Linked DNA regions of Saccharobesus litoralis. The protein of the gene in region 1 interacts with the protein of each later gene in a pairwise test. Links are inferred from orthologs where the notes say so. Each region holds a gene or a part of one and is shown on either strand. Other genes may lie near its edges.

The links.
Region 2: the proteins of ftsH (region 1) and hflK interact in binary tests that used the Escherichia coli proteins (3 or more experiments, as listed by UniProt). The link is inferred for Saccharobesus litoralis from one-to-one orthologs.

The regions. Positions count from the first base shown.
Region 1 is NZ_CP026604.1:3,291,981-3,303,628, reverse strand. Bases 1,048-4,047 are described here. They hold ftsH (ATP-dependent zinc metalloprotease FtsH), read right to left. Parts: upstream 3,514-4,047; coding sequence 1,582-3,513; downstream 1,048-1,581. Other genes in these bases: rlmE (23S rRNA (uridine(2552)-2'-O)-methyltransferase RlmE), read right to left, coding at 3,612-4,047; folP (dihydropteroate synthase), read right to left, coding at 1,048-1,498. Outside these bases: glmM (phosphoglucosamine mutase), read right to left, coding at 1-652; more of folP, read right to left, coding at 671-1,047; more of rlmE, read right to left, coding at 4,048-4,241; ribosome assembly RNA-binding protein YhbY, read left to right, coding at 4,354-4,650; transcription elongation factor GreA, read right to left, coding at 4,737-5,216; carB (carbamoyl-phosphate synthase large subunit), read right to left, coding at 5,216-8,434; carA (glutamine-hydrolyzing carbamoyl-phosphate synthase small subunit), read right to left, coding at 8,453-9,583; dapB (4-hydroxy-tetrahydrodipicolinate reductase), read right to left, coding at 9,859-10,659; C2869_RS11780 (flavin reductase family protein), read right to left, coding at 11,086-11,648. UniProt on the Escherichia coli protein: Acts as a processive, ATP-dependent zinc metallopeptidase for both cytoplasmic and membrane proteins. Plays a role in the quality control of integral membrane proteins.
Region 2 is NZ_CP026604.1:5,232,656-5,237,431, reverse strand. What follows is about bases 54-2,846. They hold hflK (FtsH protease activity modulator HflK), read right to left. Parts: upstream 2,149-2,846; coding sequence 958-2,148; downstream 54-957. Other genes in these bases: hflX (ribosome rescue GTPase HflX), read right to left, coding at 2,223-2,846; hflC (protease modulator HflC), read right to left, coding at 79-954. In the rest of the region: more of hflX, read right to left, coding at 2,847-3,518; RNA chaperone Hfq, read right to left, coding at 3,542-3,799; tRNA (adenosine(37)-N6)-dimethylallyltransferase MiaA, read right to left, coding at 4,072-4,776.

The DNA.
Region 1 (11,648 bases):
CACCACATTTTTCATTAATATTAATGCCATCAGGCGTAGCACCGATAGCAATGACATTAGCGCCTAACTCTTCTAAAACTTTTGGTGCTATGTGATAGGTTGCTCCGTGAGCACAATCAACAACAATTTTCAGTGATCTTAATGAATATTCACTCGGGAAACGACTTTTACAAAATTCAATGTAGCGCCCTGCTGCATCTTCTATACGTACAGCCTTGCCAAGACAATTAGATTCAGCAACAGTCATAGGTTTATCAATTTCTGCTTCAATGGCCAACTCAATATCATCATCTAGCTTCATACCATCAGCAGAAAAGAATTTAATGCCATTGTCATAGAAAGGATTGTGAGAAGCACTAATAACAATGCCAGCATCAGCTCGAAACGCGCGTGTTAAATAAGCAATCGCAGGCGTTGGCATGGGCCCTAATAGACAAACATTGATACCGGCAGCAGATAAGCCAGCCTCCAAAGCTGATTCAAGCATATAGCCAGAAATCCGTGTATCTTTACCTATTAAGACTTTTTTATTACCGTGCCGCGAAAGCACTTGACCAGCCGCCCAGCCCAATCTTAATGCGAATTCAGGTGTAATGTTCCCTTCACCTACTTTGCCACGGATACCATCGGTACCGAAATATTTTCTTTCCATTTTAGTCATCTCTAAAAATCAGTTTTTATTTATTTGTGTATGGTGCCAAACGGCTAATACATCGCGCGTTGCTTCTACATCGTGGACACGGATAATTTTAGCGCCTTTTTGCGCACAAATTAATGCCCCAGCAGCGCTGCCATAAATACGTTTTTCAACATCTTGACCGGTTGCTTCCCCTATCATGCGCTTACGCGAAAGGCCAGCAAGAATAGGGTAACCCAGTTCAGTTAAGCTATTCAGTTGGTTAAGTAATTTAAAGTTATCCTGCGCTGTTTTACCAAAGCCAAAACCAGGGTCTATTAGTATCTGCTGACGATCAATACCGGCCTCAATACAGACCTGCGCTCGCTCAGCAAGATACTGAGTAACATCGTTAACGACCAGACTGTATTGCGGATTGTCTTGCATGTTTTGCGGTTGCCCCTGCATATGCATTAAACACACTGGCTTTTGACACTTTACTGCGGTTTCTAAAGCATTAGGCTCTGTTAAAGCCCTCACGTCATTGATTAAATCCGCACCCACGTCAACACTTTGCTGCATAACATCAGGTTTCGATGTATCGACAGATACCCAAACATCAAATTCTCGCTTAATTGCTTGTATAACCGGAACAACACGCTGACGCTCTTCTTCAATAGAAACAATACAGGCTCCTGGTCGGGTCGATTCTCCGCCTACGTCGATTATGTCAGCGCCTTCATTAAGCATTTTTTCTACTTGAATCAGAGCTTTATCAATACGCGTAAACTGACCGCCATCACTAAATGAATCCGGCGTCACGTTTAAAATTCCCATAATCAAAGGAATTTGAGATTGTTGAATTTGTGTTATTAATGACATGCAGAAAATTTACGGAAGAATCTATTTAATAAAAAAGCTCACTACTAAGGCAGCGAGCTTTAAAATTGGATAATTAAAAAGAATTAATGAATGATGTCTTGATCAGGTTCGCTATCCGATGATGTTGCCTTGTCGCTAGTACTAGAGCTGTTGTCATCTTTTTTGCTACCCGAGTTATTTTGATTGCTCCAATCTTGCGGCTCTCCCACTGGGCGACGCGCCATTAAATCATCAATCTGCTTAGCATCAATCGTTTCATATTTCATTAATGCATCTTTCATTGCATGCAAGATATCCATGTTATCACGCAATAGTTGCTCTGCTCTGTCGTAATTACGATCAACAATTTTACGAACTTCTTCATCAATCGCTTTAGCTGTATCGTCTGACATGCTCTTAGCTTTTGCAGAGCTGCGCCCTAAGAAAACTTCACCTTCTTCTTCAGCATATAACAAAGGCCCTAATTTTTCTGTCAGACCCCACTGAGTAACCATTTTACGCGCAATATCAGTTGCACGCTCAATATCATTGGAAGCCCCTGTAGACACTTTTTCATCACCATAAATAATGTCTTCGGCAATTCGCCCACCATATAGGCTAGAAAGCATACTTTCTAAGTGTTGTTTACTATGGCTAAATCTATCTTGCTCCGGTAAATACATGGTGACACCAAGTGCTCGACCACGAGGTATAATACTGACTTTATAAACAGGATCGTGATCAGGTACTAAACGGCCGACAATCGCATGGCCCGCTTCGTGATAAGCAGTCATCTCTTTCTCGTCTTCGCTCATCACCATAGATTTACGTTCAGCACCCATTAGGATTTTGTCTTTAGCTTTTTCAAACTCTTCCATGCAAACTAAACGTTTATTGCTACGGGCAGCAAATAACGCTGCTTCATTAACTAAATTGGCTAAATCTGCACCAGAAAAACCTGGGGTACCACGTGCTATCACCCCCGCTTCAACGTCATCACCAAGCGGTACTTTTCGCATATGAACTTTAAGAATTTGCTCACGCCCACGCACATCGGGTAAACCGACAGTAACTTGACGATCAAAACGACCAGGACGTAATAATGCAGGATCTAATACATCTGGGCGGTTAGTGGCGGCAATAACTATAATACCTTCATTACCTTCAAAACCATCCATTTCAACTAGCATTTGGTTTAGTGTTTGTTCTCGTTCATCATGACCACCACCTAAACCAGCACCACGCTGACGACCAACGGCATCGATTTCATCGATAAAAATAATACAAGGTGCTGATTTTTTCGCTTGCTCGAACATATCACGTACACGCGATGCACCCACGCCAACGAACATTTCAACGAAATCTGAACCCGATATAGTAAAAAATGGGACTTTTGCTTCGCCAGCAATCGCTTTAGCTAATAAGGTTTTACCCGTACCAGGAGGACCAACCATCAAAACACCTGTCGGGATCTTACCGCCTAACTTTTGGAATTTAGTTGGGTCACGTAAGTAGTCGACCAATTCAGCGACTTCTTCTTTCGCTTCGTCACAACCGGCCACGTCGGTGAAAGTGGTTTTGATTTGGTCTTCGCTCATTAAACGAGCCTTGCTTTTACCAAATGACATGGCGCCTTTACCGCCACCACCTTGCATTTGACGCATGAAAAATATCCATACACCGATTAGCAATAACATTGGGAACCATGAAATGAAAATCGAAGTTAGAATGCTAGGCTCTTCCGGTCGTACCCCTTCAACCTTAACATTCTTGTCAATCATTTCATCGAGAATACGCTCATCACGCAATGGCATTACCGTTTCAAATTCTTCGCCATTGCGTTTTGTGCCTTTAATGATCCCTGTATGAGGATTAACTTGAGCGTCACGTACCGAACCTTGATTAACTGCCTTTACAAAACTGGTGTAATCAAGTGCTTTTGCACTGCCGCCTCCAGGTGTAAAACTCTTAAAAACCGTCATTAACACGACAGCGATTACGACCCAAAGGATCAGATTTTTTGTCATATCACTCAAGATACTAACCTCTTAAACTAAATAACAAACCCCAAGTTTGCTATTCAAATCATAAATTTGATAAATGTTTATTTAACCGAGTATAACGCTTATTTTTGTTAATGTTTATAACCAGTTGCAACAATATAGACTTCTCGTGATCGCGCGCGTGAAGAATCCGGTTTTCGAGTCTTTACAACCTTAAACGCATCGCGTACATCTTTTACGAATTGTTCGTACCCTTCTCCTTGAAAAACCTTAACAATAAAACATCCATTTTTTTTCAGAACCTGATGACACATATCCAATGCTAATTCAACTAAATACATCGCTCTTGGTTGGTCAGCACCTAAGTTACCGCTCATATTGGGAGCCATATCGGACATCACAATATCCACGTTTTTGCCACTTATTCGGTCCAATAAGGCATTTAACACGGCTTCTTCTCTAAAATCACCCTGCAAAAAATCTACACCGGCAATCGGGTCCATTTCTAAAATATCGCAAGCGATCACGTTACCGTCATCACCAACCACATCAGCGGCATATTGCGACCAGCCTCCAGGAGCAGCGCCCAAGTCAACTATTGTCATACCCGGTTTGAGTAATTTGTCTTTATTTTGAATTTCTTCAATTTTAAATACGGCACGCGAACGTAAGCCGAGCTTTTGTGCCTTTTGAACATAATGATCATCAAAATGTTCTTGCAGCCACCGCTTACTACTAGCGGTATGTTTTTTCTGTGACATATTAAATACAACTATCGTAACGCTAAAAACAATTACGACTTAATTAGTAATAAACCATAGATAGCGTTAAAATACAGAAATTCAACCTTTCTACGGCGAATTAGTATCAACAATGAGTTTAACTAAAAAACAAGTTCAATTTTTAAAAGCCCAAGCCCATAGTTTAAAACCTTTAGTTCAGTTAGGTGGTAACGGTTTAACTGAAGGTGTCATCGCTGAAATTGAATTTGCTCTTAGCCATCACGAGCTAATAAAAGTAAAAGTGCCAACCGATGACCGCGCAGAGAAACAATTAATTATGGATGCCATCGTGCGTGAAACCGAAGCTGAGCGTGTCCAAACCATAGGGCATACACTTGTGCTTTACAAACCATCAGACGATGCCAAGATTACTTTACCAAAAGGCTAAACGCCAACACCCCTTATAAGGATCATAAGTAAAGAACAAAAAAGCCGACAAAGAGTCGGCTTTTTATTATCTGGTAATTTAAAGTACTAGACGTACTCAACTTCCAATACTTCGTAGTCGACATCACCACTAGGTGATTTTAGTACGAATTCATCACCGCGCTCTTTACCTATCATAGCTCGCGCAATGGGTGAATTAACTGAAACTTTACTAGCTTTAATATCTGCTTCATCATCACCAACTATGGTATAGGTAGACTCGTCATCGGTATCACAATTAACGATAGTTACCGTAGCACCAAATATAACACGTCCGTTATTTGGCATTTTAGTTACATCAATTATTTGTGCATTGGATAATTTTGCTTCAATTTCTTGAATACGGCCTTCACAAAATCCCTGCTGCTCACGAGCTGCATGGTATTCTGCATTTTCCTTAAGATCTCCGTGTTCACGAGCTTCTGCAATATCCGCAATGATTTTCGGACGACGAACAGTTTTTAGCTCATTCAGTTCTTCGCGTAGCGCATCAGCACCCGCGACCGTCATAGGAAATTGAGTCGACATTATTGAAGTCTCTTGTGTAGTTCTTGTACAGAAGTCACTGTATTGCGATCATCCGCTTTATGAGCCATGCATGCCGCAAAGGCTGCATTCAGCGTAGTGGTATAGGCTACTTTATGTTGTAGCGCACTACGACGAATTTGTACAGAGTCAGTGATAGCCTGACGACCCTCTGTCGTATTAATGATATAGCTGTACTCATCATTCTTAATGTAATCAACAATATGAGGACGACCTTCTAATACTTTATTCACACGGCGGACTTCAATGCCAGCCTCAGCAAGTAAATCGGCTGTGCCACCTGTTGCATCCAATTGATAACCCAACTCGACAAGATTAGCGGCTAATTCTGCCACACGTGGTTTATCACTGTCTTTAACAGAAATAAGTGCACGACCTGACTTAGGTACCGTGTCATTAGCACCTAAGCTGGCTTTGGCTGATGCTTCAGCAAACGAGCTACCAACACCCATGACTTCACCTGTTGAGCGCATTTCTGGGCCTAAGATAGGGTCAACACCATGGAACTTGGCAAAAGGAATAACCACTTCTTTAACAGAGTAATAAGGTGGGATAACTTCTTGCGTAAACCCTTGCTCTGCTAGTGATTGACCGGCCATCACTCGCGCCGCAATTTTCGCTAAAGGCACACCGGTTGCTTTAGAGACAAACGGAACTGTACGAGCCGCACGCGGGTTAACTTCGATTAAATAAATCTCATCGTCTTTAATTGCGAACTGAGTATTCATTAAGCCATTAACACCCAACTCAAATGCTAACTTACGTACTTGTTCACGCAAGCGATCTTGCATTTCTGCACTCAAAGTATACGGAGGTAAAGAACAAGCTGAGTCACCAGAGTGAACTCCACATTGTTCAATGTGTTCCATAATACCACCAATGACGACTTGCTCACCGTCACAGATTGCATCAATATCAACTTCAACCGCATTGTTTAAGAATTTATCTAACAATACTGGAGAATCATTCGATACTTGAACCGCTTCGTTTAAGTAACGTTTTAAATCGGCTTCGTCATACACGATTTCCATCGCACGACCACCTAATACATAGGATGGACGAACAACCATAGGGAAACCGATTTTACGCGCTTCTGTTAACGCTTCATCAATATTTTTAACCGTGGCATTAATAGGCTGTTTAAGGCCTAAGCGTTCAACCGCTTGTTGGAAACGCTCACGATCTTCCGCGCGGTCAATCGCGTCCGGAGAAGTACCAATAACAGGTACACCCGCCGCTTCTAACTCTCGAGCTAACTTAAGCGGTGTTTGACCACCATACTGAACGATGACACCTTTAGGTTTTTCAAGACGCGCTATTTCTAATACATCTTCTAACGTGACAGGCTCAAAATATAAACGGTCTGAAGTATCATAGTCTGTAGACACAGTTTCTGGGTTACAGTTAACCATAATGGTTTCGTAACCGTCTTCGCGCAATGCCATTGAGGCATGAACACAACAGTAATCGAACTCTATACCTTGGCCGATACGGTTTGGACCACCACCCAATACAATAATTTTATCTTTATCTGATGGGTTCGCTTCACACTCTTCATCATAGCTTGAATACATATAAGCGGTAGAAGTAGAAAACTCAGCGGCACAGGTATCAACGCGCTTATAAACTGGGAATAATTTTAATGCTTGACGCTTTTTACGAACTTCGTTTTCAGATACGCCAATCAAGTCTGATATACGCTTATCGGCAAAACCTTTACGTTTTAAGCTATACAAGAAGTCTTTGTCTAAGCCTGCCAAACCTTTTTCAGTGATTTGCTTTTCAGCTAATACTAGGTCTTCGATTTGAACTAGGAACCAACGATCAATCTTAGTTAATTTAAAGATATCTTCGACTGATAACCCTAAACGCATAGCATCTGCGATGTACCATATACGCTCAGCGCCAGCATCCATTAACTCGTGCTTAACTTTAGTTAATGCATCAGGAGCCTCTAAATCAACAATAGGGTCAAAACCAGAAACACCAACTTCTAAGCCACGTAAAGCCTTTTGTAATGATTCTTGCTGGTTACGGCCTATCGCCATGACTTCACCAACAGATTTCATCTGAGTAGTAAGGCGGTCATTGGAACCTGGGAATTTCTCAAAGTTGAAACGCGGGATCTTAGTCACAACGTAATCAATCGAAGGCTCGAATGAAGCCGGCGTCGCACCGCCAGTAATATCATTCTTAAGCTCGTCAAGCGTATACCCAACAGCCAATTTAGCGGCGATCTTAGCAATTGGGAAACCAGTGGCTTTTGATGCTAATGCAGATGAACGCGATACTCGCGGGTTCATCTCGATAATAACCATACGGCCATCATCTGGGTTAATACCAAACTGAACGTTTGAACCCCCCGTTTCAACACCGATCTCACGTAATACCGCCATAGAGGCATTACGCATGATTTGATATTCTTTGTCAGTCAACGTTTGCGCTGGGGCAACTGTGATTGAGTCACCAGTATGGATCCCCATAGGGTCAAAGTTTTCAATCGCACAAACAATAATACAGTTATCCGCTTTGTCGCGAACCACTTCCATTTCATATTCTTTCCAACCAATTAATGATTCATCAATCAATAATTCATTGGTTGGTGAAAGATCTAAACCACGAGTACAGATCTCTTCGAACTCTTCCATGTTATAAGCGATACCACCACCGGTACCACCCATAGTGAAAGAAGGACGAATAATACATGGAAAACCAATACGCGAATTAACGTCGAGGGCTTCTTCCATTGAATGAGCAACTTCAGCGCGTGGGGTTTCTAAACCAATCGCTTTCATTGCTTTATCAAAACGGTTACGGTCTTCCGCTTTATCAATCGCGTCTGCCGTTGCACCTATCATCTCAACGCCGAACTTTTCAAGCACGCCGTGCTTTTCAAGGTCTAACGCACAGTTTAGTGCCGTTTGCCCACCCATTGTCGGTAAAACCGCGTCTGGGCGTTCATTTTCAATAATTTTTGCAACTACTTCCCAATGAATTGGCTCGATATAAGTCGAATCAGCCATTTCAGGATCAGTCATAATCGTTGCAGGGTTAGAGTTAACTAGAATAACTCGATAACCCTCTTCTCGTAGTGCTTTACATGCTTGTGTGCCTGAGTAATCGAACTCACAAGCTTGACCGATAACAATCGGACCAGCACCCAAAATCAAAATGCTTTGTATATCAGAACGTTTTGGCATGGTTGTTTAGTCTCTCACTTAGGCCTTGCGGGCTTGCATCAATTCAATAAAGTGGTCAAAAACAGGTGCTACATCGTGTGGACCTGGGCTGGCTTCAGGGTGTCCCTGGAAGCTAAACGCCGGTTTATCTGTACGATGAATACCTTGTAATGAACCATCAAATAATGATTTGTGAGTTGCTTTCAAATTAGCTGGCAACGTTTCTTCATCAGCTGCAAAACCGTGGTTTTGACTGGTGATCATCACTGTACCTTTTTCTAAATCTTGTACAGGATGGTTAGCGCCGTGATGACCGAACTTCATTTTCACGGTTTGCGCACCACTGGCTAATGCAAGTAACTGATGACCAAGACAAATACCAAAAACCGGAATATCGGTTTCTAAAATGGCTTTGATAGCTTCAATCGCATAAGTACAAGGTTCTGGATCACCCGGTCCATTCGATAAGAAAATACCATCTGGATTTAATGCCAAGACTTCGCTAGCCGGCGTTTGAGCCGGAACAACCGTTAACTTACAACCACGGTCAACTAACATACGTAAAATATTACGTTTAACACCAAAGTCGTATGCCACTACATGAAATTGACCTTCAGATTCAGGCGTTACATGACCTTTACCAAGCTCCCAAGTCCCTTCAGTCCATGAGTAAGTTTCAGAAGTTGTCACTTCTTTAGCTAAATCCATACCTTTAAGGCCCGGAAACGCTTTGGCTTGTTCAAGAGCGTCAGTCGCGTCGTCAGTACCTGTAATCAAACAACCGTTTTGCGCACCTTTTTCACGCAAAATACGTGTCAACTTACGCGTATCAATATCAGCTATTGCTACGATATTACGCTCAGCTAAGTATTCACTTAGATTTTGTTGATTACGAAAGTTAGACGCTAATAGAGGCAAATCACGAATGACTAGGCCCTTAGCCCAGATTTGTGAAGATTCTTCATCTTCTTCGTTTGTACCCGTATTACCGATATGAGGGTATGTCAGAGTCACAATCTGCTCTGCATAAGAAGGATCGGTTAAGATCTCTTGATAACCTGTCATCGAAGTATTAAATACAACTTCACCAACAGAAACGCCTTCAGCACCTATAGAAGTGCCTTTAAACACAGTACCATCTTCTAGTACCAGCAGGGCGGTTTTAGCCAAAACGACCTCCTGAATAGTAAAAAACGGGCTCCTAATATGGACTACCCGCTTAATAAAAGTTCAAAGTATAGCTCAAAAAAAGCCAACTAAATTTTGTATAAGGTAAATCTTGCGTATTCTAGTTTATCTACTGAGCTTTAGCTAGATAAATTTAGAAAAAGCCTAAAAAAAAGGTTTTGTGTAGATTATCAACACAAAACCTTTAAAAATAGCAAATAAGTTATAACCAACAGGCTATTTTTCAACTTGTAGATTTATATCTTTCGATAATATAACTAGTCTTTTAGACCTAACACATCTTGCATATCATATAATCGAGTAGATTTATCTTTTAACCAAATTGCTGCACGCACAGCACCTTTAGCAAAAGTTAAGCGACTTGACGCTTTGTGTGTGATTTCAATCCGCTCACCAATATCGGCAAACAAAGCGGTATGCTCACCAACAATATCGCCGGCTCGAATGGTCGCAAAGCCAATCGTTTCACGATCACGCTCACCGGTATCCCCTTCTCGTCCATAAACCGACACTTTATCTAAATCTCGATCTAATTCATCAGCAATGGCTTTACCTAGCATTAAAGCGGTACCTGATGGCGCATCTTTTTTAAACCTATGGTGCGCTTCCCAAATTTCAATATCTGAATGTTGCCCCATGACTTTAGCCGTCGTTTTGAGCAGGTTAACTAATAAATTAACACCAACACTCATATTAGCAGCAAAAACTACTGGAATTTGACAGGCTGCCTCATCAATTTTTGCAAGTTGTTCTTTTGATAAGCCCGTTGTGCCAATAACAACCGGCTTTTTGTTTTCGACACACCAAGCTAAGTTATTCATGCAGGCTTCAGGTAACGTGAAATCGATATACACGTCTGCAAGTTCATCTATCGCTTTAATTGTCGTTAGTGCTGAATCAATATTACCAATACCGGCAACTTGACCGGCATCAATCCCTTTAAAGCTAGATGACTCTCTCACTAATGCATGCGCTATATCTGCGTCTTCATTATTATGGGCGGCTTCAATTAACGCTCGTCCCATGCGGCCATTCGCACCGAAAATACCGACTTTGATTGCTTGACTCACAACTTAAACCTTTACTTGCAAAATTGCCGCGATTTTATGCTTTTCAATGCCATTTTTAAACTACATAACACGCAACAATTAAACTGATTCATTCTTTATTATAGTCAAAGCGATCTGGGGTTAAGCCAAGACAACAGGTTTTAATACCGAAAAACCTCAACATGCATTAGGGTAAAACAATTTACTTAACCTCAACTCTGGTTAAGAATTGCGACGATACTATATTTTTATCATTAATTTCAGTTAGTTAACAACTTTTGACACCCAGCAATAGGTCTTTTTTATTTCTGGAGAGAAATTTGAGCCAAGAACAAGGCAAGTTTACGCGTCAATAGCTAGCCTATTGCAAGTAAACTTAACGCAGTAATTGGTTCAAATAGCCTCCAGAAACGGATTTATTATCCAGAGTTGAGGTTACTTAGGACGATCTGACTTAAATACTTGCCCAAGATCAGCATATTCGTTAGCCCCCAAGCGAGCTAATGGGTCAAGTTGCAAGGCATTTATTTTGACACGCTGTTTGTCATCTAAAGTCACTATTTCATCATCGACATACACTTGATTAACTTTGGCAAACACCAACTGCATTGGCGTATCGCCTATTTCTTGGGTTTGATACAGCTCACAGGCAAAAGCTATTTTCGCTTGTGTGACTCGTGGTAATGGGCTGCCGGCAAATTCTGTCACTTCCAGATTAGTTAGCGTTAATTCAGATTCATCATAATCTAAGCTAGATGCTGATTGTGTCACTTGTTGCGCCAGATCAGCATGTGCGATATGGATCACTAAATTTTTTCGTTCAACCACATTACGAAACGAGTCTTTGCGTTCACCATTAGTTTTTTTACCTGTCGAATACATTAAAATAGGTGGCGCACTACTTATTGCCGTAAAGTAAGAAAAAGGAGCTAAGTTATATCCATTAGATTCATTTTCTGACAACACCCATGCAATCGGTCGCGGTACTACGCTTTGCG
Region 2 (4,776 bases), 1.9 Mb from region 1 along the record:
CGTAAAAATTTAAACGCTCAAACAAAAAGAGCTTACTGCAATAGTAAGCTCTTCTATTAACCGATGTTGGTATTGTGATTATTTACCCGTTTCTTTCAAATATTTGAAGAAATCACTGTCAGGCTTAACAATAAGCACATCGCCCTTGTTATTAAAGCTGGCTCTATAGGCATCTAAACTACGCAAAAACTTATAGAACTCAGGGTCTTTATTATAAGTGTCAGCGTAAATTTTAGCGGCTTCAGCGTCACCTTGACCACGAACCGTACGTACATTACGTTCGGCATCCGCTAGCATAATGGTAACTTTCTTATCAATATCTGCTTTAATGAATTCGGCTTTCTCTCTACCTTCTGAACGGTGCTCTTTGGCCACAGCGTGGCGCTCTGAACGCATACGAGCAAAGATATAGTTACTCACTTCACTTGGTAAATTGATCCGCTTAACACGAATATCAACAATTTGAATACCTAAATCCGCCGCACTTTCAGCGGTTTCTTTTAGGGCTTCTTGCATCAATTCATCACGTTCACCCGACACAATTTCGGCAATGGTTCGGCTACCAAATTCACTGCGTAGGCCGTTATTGATTTTTTTCTTCAATAAGGCTTCGGCGCGCATGGTGTCGCCACCGGTTTTTAGGTAAAAGGTTTCGAAGCTTTCAATGCGCCACTTAACATAAGAATCAACAATTAAGTCTTTTTTCTCAGAGGTAACAAAGCGATCTGCCTCATCATCCATGGTTTGAACACGAGCATCCAATATGCGCACCGTTTCGATAAATGGCCACTTAAAGTGAATACCTGGTTCGTGTACTACAGTTGAATTATCAACATCACGCTTAACTTTACCAAACTGAATAACAATACCACGCGTACCTTCGTTAATAACGAAAACCGATGTGTAAACAAAAAAAGCAAAGATAGCGATTAAAACTAGGCTTAAGTTTCTCATGGCTTAGTTTCTCCCACTGGTATAACGACCGTTATTGCTGTAGCGGCCTGAGTTATAGCGATCATTCGAGCGGTTAGGCTCTACCGGTAACCCTTGAGTCGTTGTTGACTGACTAAAAGGTGAACTTGATTGAGGTGTATTAGAGCGTTGCTGTTGCATGATCTTATCTAGTGGTAGATACATCATGTTACCGCCCCCTTCAACATCAACCATAATTTTTGATGTGTTGCTGTATACAGATTCCATTGTTTCTATATATAAGCGTTGGCGCGTGACTTCAGGGGCTGCTTGATACTCAGGTAGCAGCTTTTCAAAGCGAGCGACTTCACCTTGCGCTTCTAAGATAACACGCTCTTTATAGGCTTCCGCTTCCTGTTCCATACGACGTACCTTAGCACGTGCAGTCGGCTCAATTTCACGAGCGTAAGCATTGGCTTCGTTGACAAATTTCTCTTCGTCTTCTTGCGCGGCTATCGCATCATCAAATGCTTCTTTAACTTCTTCCGGCGGACGTGCAGGTAGGAAGTTGACGTCGACGACTTCTAAACCCAAGTTATAAGGTTCAACTATGTTTTCTAATAGTTCGCGAGTTTGTTGACGCACTAGCTCACGACCCGTCGTTAAAATATCGTCCATATTTGTGTGGCCGATAACTTGACGTAAGGCTGAATCAGTTGCTTGGTGTAGGCTAAATTCTGGGTCGATAACGTTGAACTTGTAAGCTCTAGGATCAAGAATGCGATATTGCACATCCATTGATACTAAAACGACGTTTTCGTCTTGGGTGAGCATTTCGCCATCAGCCGTTAAAGAATTGACTGACTCTACATCAACCGGAATAATACGGTCGATTAATGCAGGTTGCCATTTTAAGCCTGGCTCAATAATGCTATGGAACTGGCCAAAGCGTAAAACCACACCACGCTCAGCTTCTTTGATAGTCGCAAAGCCCATCCATGCCCAAATTGCCAAAGCAATAAACAGTGCAATTACGATACCTGCACTGCTTGCACCATTGGAACCGCCGGATGAACCTGATGGGGAACCCCCTTTGCCACCAAAGGCTTTTTTCAGTTTCACTACCGTATCGCGATAGATTTCATCTAAATCAGGTGGCCCTTGATCGTTGCCACCTTTTTTATTTTTACCCCACGGGTCTTTATTATTGCTATTACCCGGTTCATTCCAGGCCATAATCAGCTCCATTATTAAATGTTTGAACTTTATACGGAAAAATATCTAGTGAAGGATCGCTGCTTGCGCAAAAATCATTCAACATCTTGATTTATTACATAATTAGCTAGGTTTGTATCACGCTTTGTTAAGCGTTGCCAGTCTGTTAAGCTCATTTTTACTCTAACTAGCCAACTGCCGTCTTCGGCATAGCTTTCTTCTTGAATACACTCTAGCTCATAAAATACTCCACGCCAGCGGCTATCAGCCGGCGGGATTTTTAATTCATGATGCGCCATTTGTTTTGCTAAACGCTCAGCAATGGCCTGCATTAGCAGTTCAGTGCCTTCTCCCGTTTGGGCTGATAGCCACACGCGGATCGGCATACCATCTTCGTTACGATCGATATGCGCATCAATCTCATCTACCATATCAATTTTATTGTAGACAAGTAGTTGAGGGACTTCATCAGCTCCGACTTCATCGAGCACAATTTGCACCGCATCAATATTTTCAGCACGGCGCTCATCAGCAACATCGACCACATGCAATTGAATATCAGCTTCACGTGTCTCTTGTAATGTTGCTTTAAAGGCTGCTACCAAGTCGTGTGGTAAATGGCGAATAAAACCAACCGTGTCTGCCAATATTATGGGGCCAACATCGTCAATAACCAACTTACGTAATGTAGGGTCTAACGTCGCAAAGAGTTGATCTGCCGCATAAACGTCTGCTTCGGTAATGCGATTAAACAAGGTTGATTTACCCGCGTTGGTATAGCCAACCAGCGAAACGGTAGGTAAATCGTTGCGTTTTCGGGCGCGTCGGCCTTGTTCTCGTTGTTTTTCTACTTTCTCTAGGCGGCGCATAATGTTTTTCATGCGGCCTCGAATTAAACGTCTATCGGTTTCAAGCTGGGTTTCCCCCGGACCACGCATACCTATACCGCCTTTTTGGCGTTCTAAGTGGGTCCAGCCTCGGATCAAGCGCGTAGAAATATGGCGTAATTGCGCTAATTCAACTTGCAGTTTACCTTCGTGGGTACGTGCACGTTGCGCAAAAATATCCAAGATCAGGCTAATTCTGTCTAAAACACGACATTTAACGAGAGATTCTATGTTTTTTTCTTGTGAGGGGGATAAAGCATGATTAAAAATCACTAGCTTAGCCTCCAATGCAGCCACTGCATCAGCTATTTCTTGTGCTTTACCTGAACCTACAAAAAATTTAGGGTGGGGTGTTGATCTTGAGGTGGTAATGACAGCAAGAGTTTCGACACCAGCCGAAGAGGCCAACAGTTTTAATTCCTGTAGGTCTTCTCTTGCTACTTCGTCATCTAAGTCAACGTGTACTAAAACCGCCTGCTCACCCGATTCATAACGATCAAACAAGCAGGTTACCTCTTAATAATATGTTACTCAGCAATATTTCCTTCACCCGATTGATTTTGCATATTAGGGTTAGTTTGGAATGGACGTGAAGGCACAACAGTGGAGATTGCGTGCTTATACACCATTTGTGAAACGGTATTCTTCAGTAAAATGACAAACTGATCGAATGATTCTACTTGTCCTTGTAGCTTAATACCGTTAACTAAATAGATAGAAACAGGGATACGCTCGCGACGTAGTGCGTTTAAAAACGGATCTTGTAAAGATTGTCCCTTTGCCATAGTTGGCTCCTATTATTGTTATTAGACCAGAAGTATTTATATAGTCTTCTTGCTCTGGGTTTAAAACTTAACTGCCATCACTTTTCTCTACCTAGCCTACATCAAGTAGGAGCTTAGGTTTCGCTTGAACTTTGAAAGCAGCGCCTAAAGCCTGAGTGCCTTGACTATATATCAAACTTAATTATCCACTTAGTTTAGGCGACTAAACGCTAGTGGTAACTAATTGTTTTGATTCATTAATATTATGAGGAAAACCTTATAATATCCAAATTTTAGGAAAAAAAGCGCAAAATGCTAGTCAAATTTTGCTTATTTTCACTTTCTAACCAATTTAATTCCTGCCAACTGCGTAACCAAGTCAATTGTCGCTTGGCTAATTGACGCGTTGCTACTATACCGCGAAACACCATTTCGTCATAGTCGACTTTACCTTCTAGGTAATCCCACATCTGTCGATAGCCGACACAGCGTATTGAAGGCATATCAGCATGAAGATCGCCGCGTTCATATAACGCCCGTACTTCTTGTTCAAATCCTTGTGTAAGCATTTGTTTAAAGCGTAATTCAATTCGCTCGTGCAGTACAGCTCTATCTTGGGGCGCAATGGCAAATTGCAAGGTATTATAGGGCAATGCGTCTTCTTTAGTTTGTGTCAGTTCTGTTAATGTTTTACCACTGGCATAGTACACTTCTAATGCGCGATTTATTCTTTGCGTATCGTTGGGGTTAATTCGCTGTCCAGCAACTGGGTCAATGCGCAATAGCTCGTTGTGTAAGGCCTGCCAGCCATGTTGCTCGGCTTGTTGTTTTATTTGAGCGCGTATATTTTCATCCGCTTCGGGTAATTCATTCAAACCTTGTAACAAGGCTTTGTAGTAAAGCATGGTGCCACCAACTAACACTGGTGTGCGATGTGCGGCTAGGCTTTTTTCAATTAAAGCCAGTGCATCTTTGCGAAAATCAGCTGCAGAGTAAAC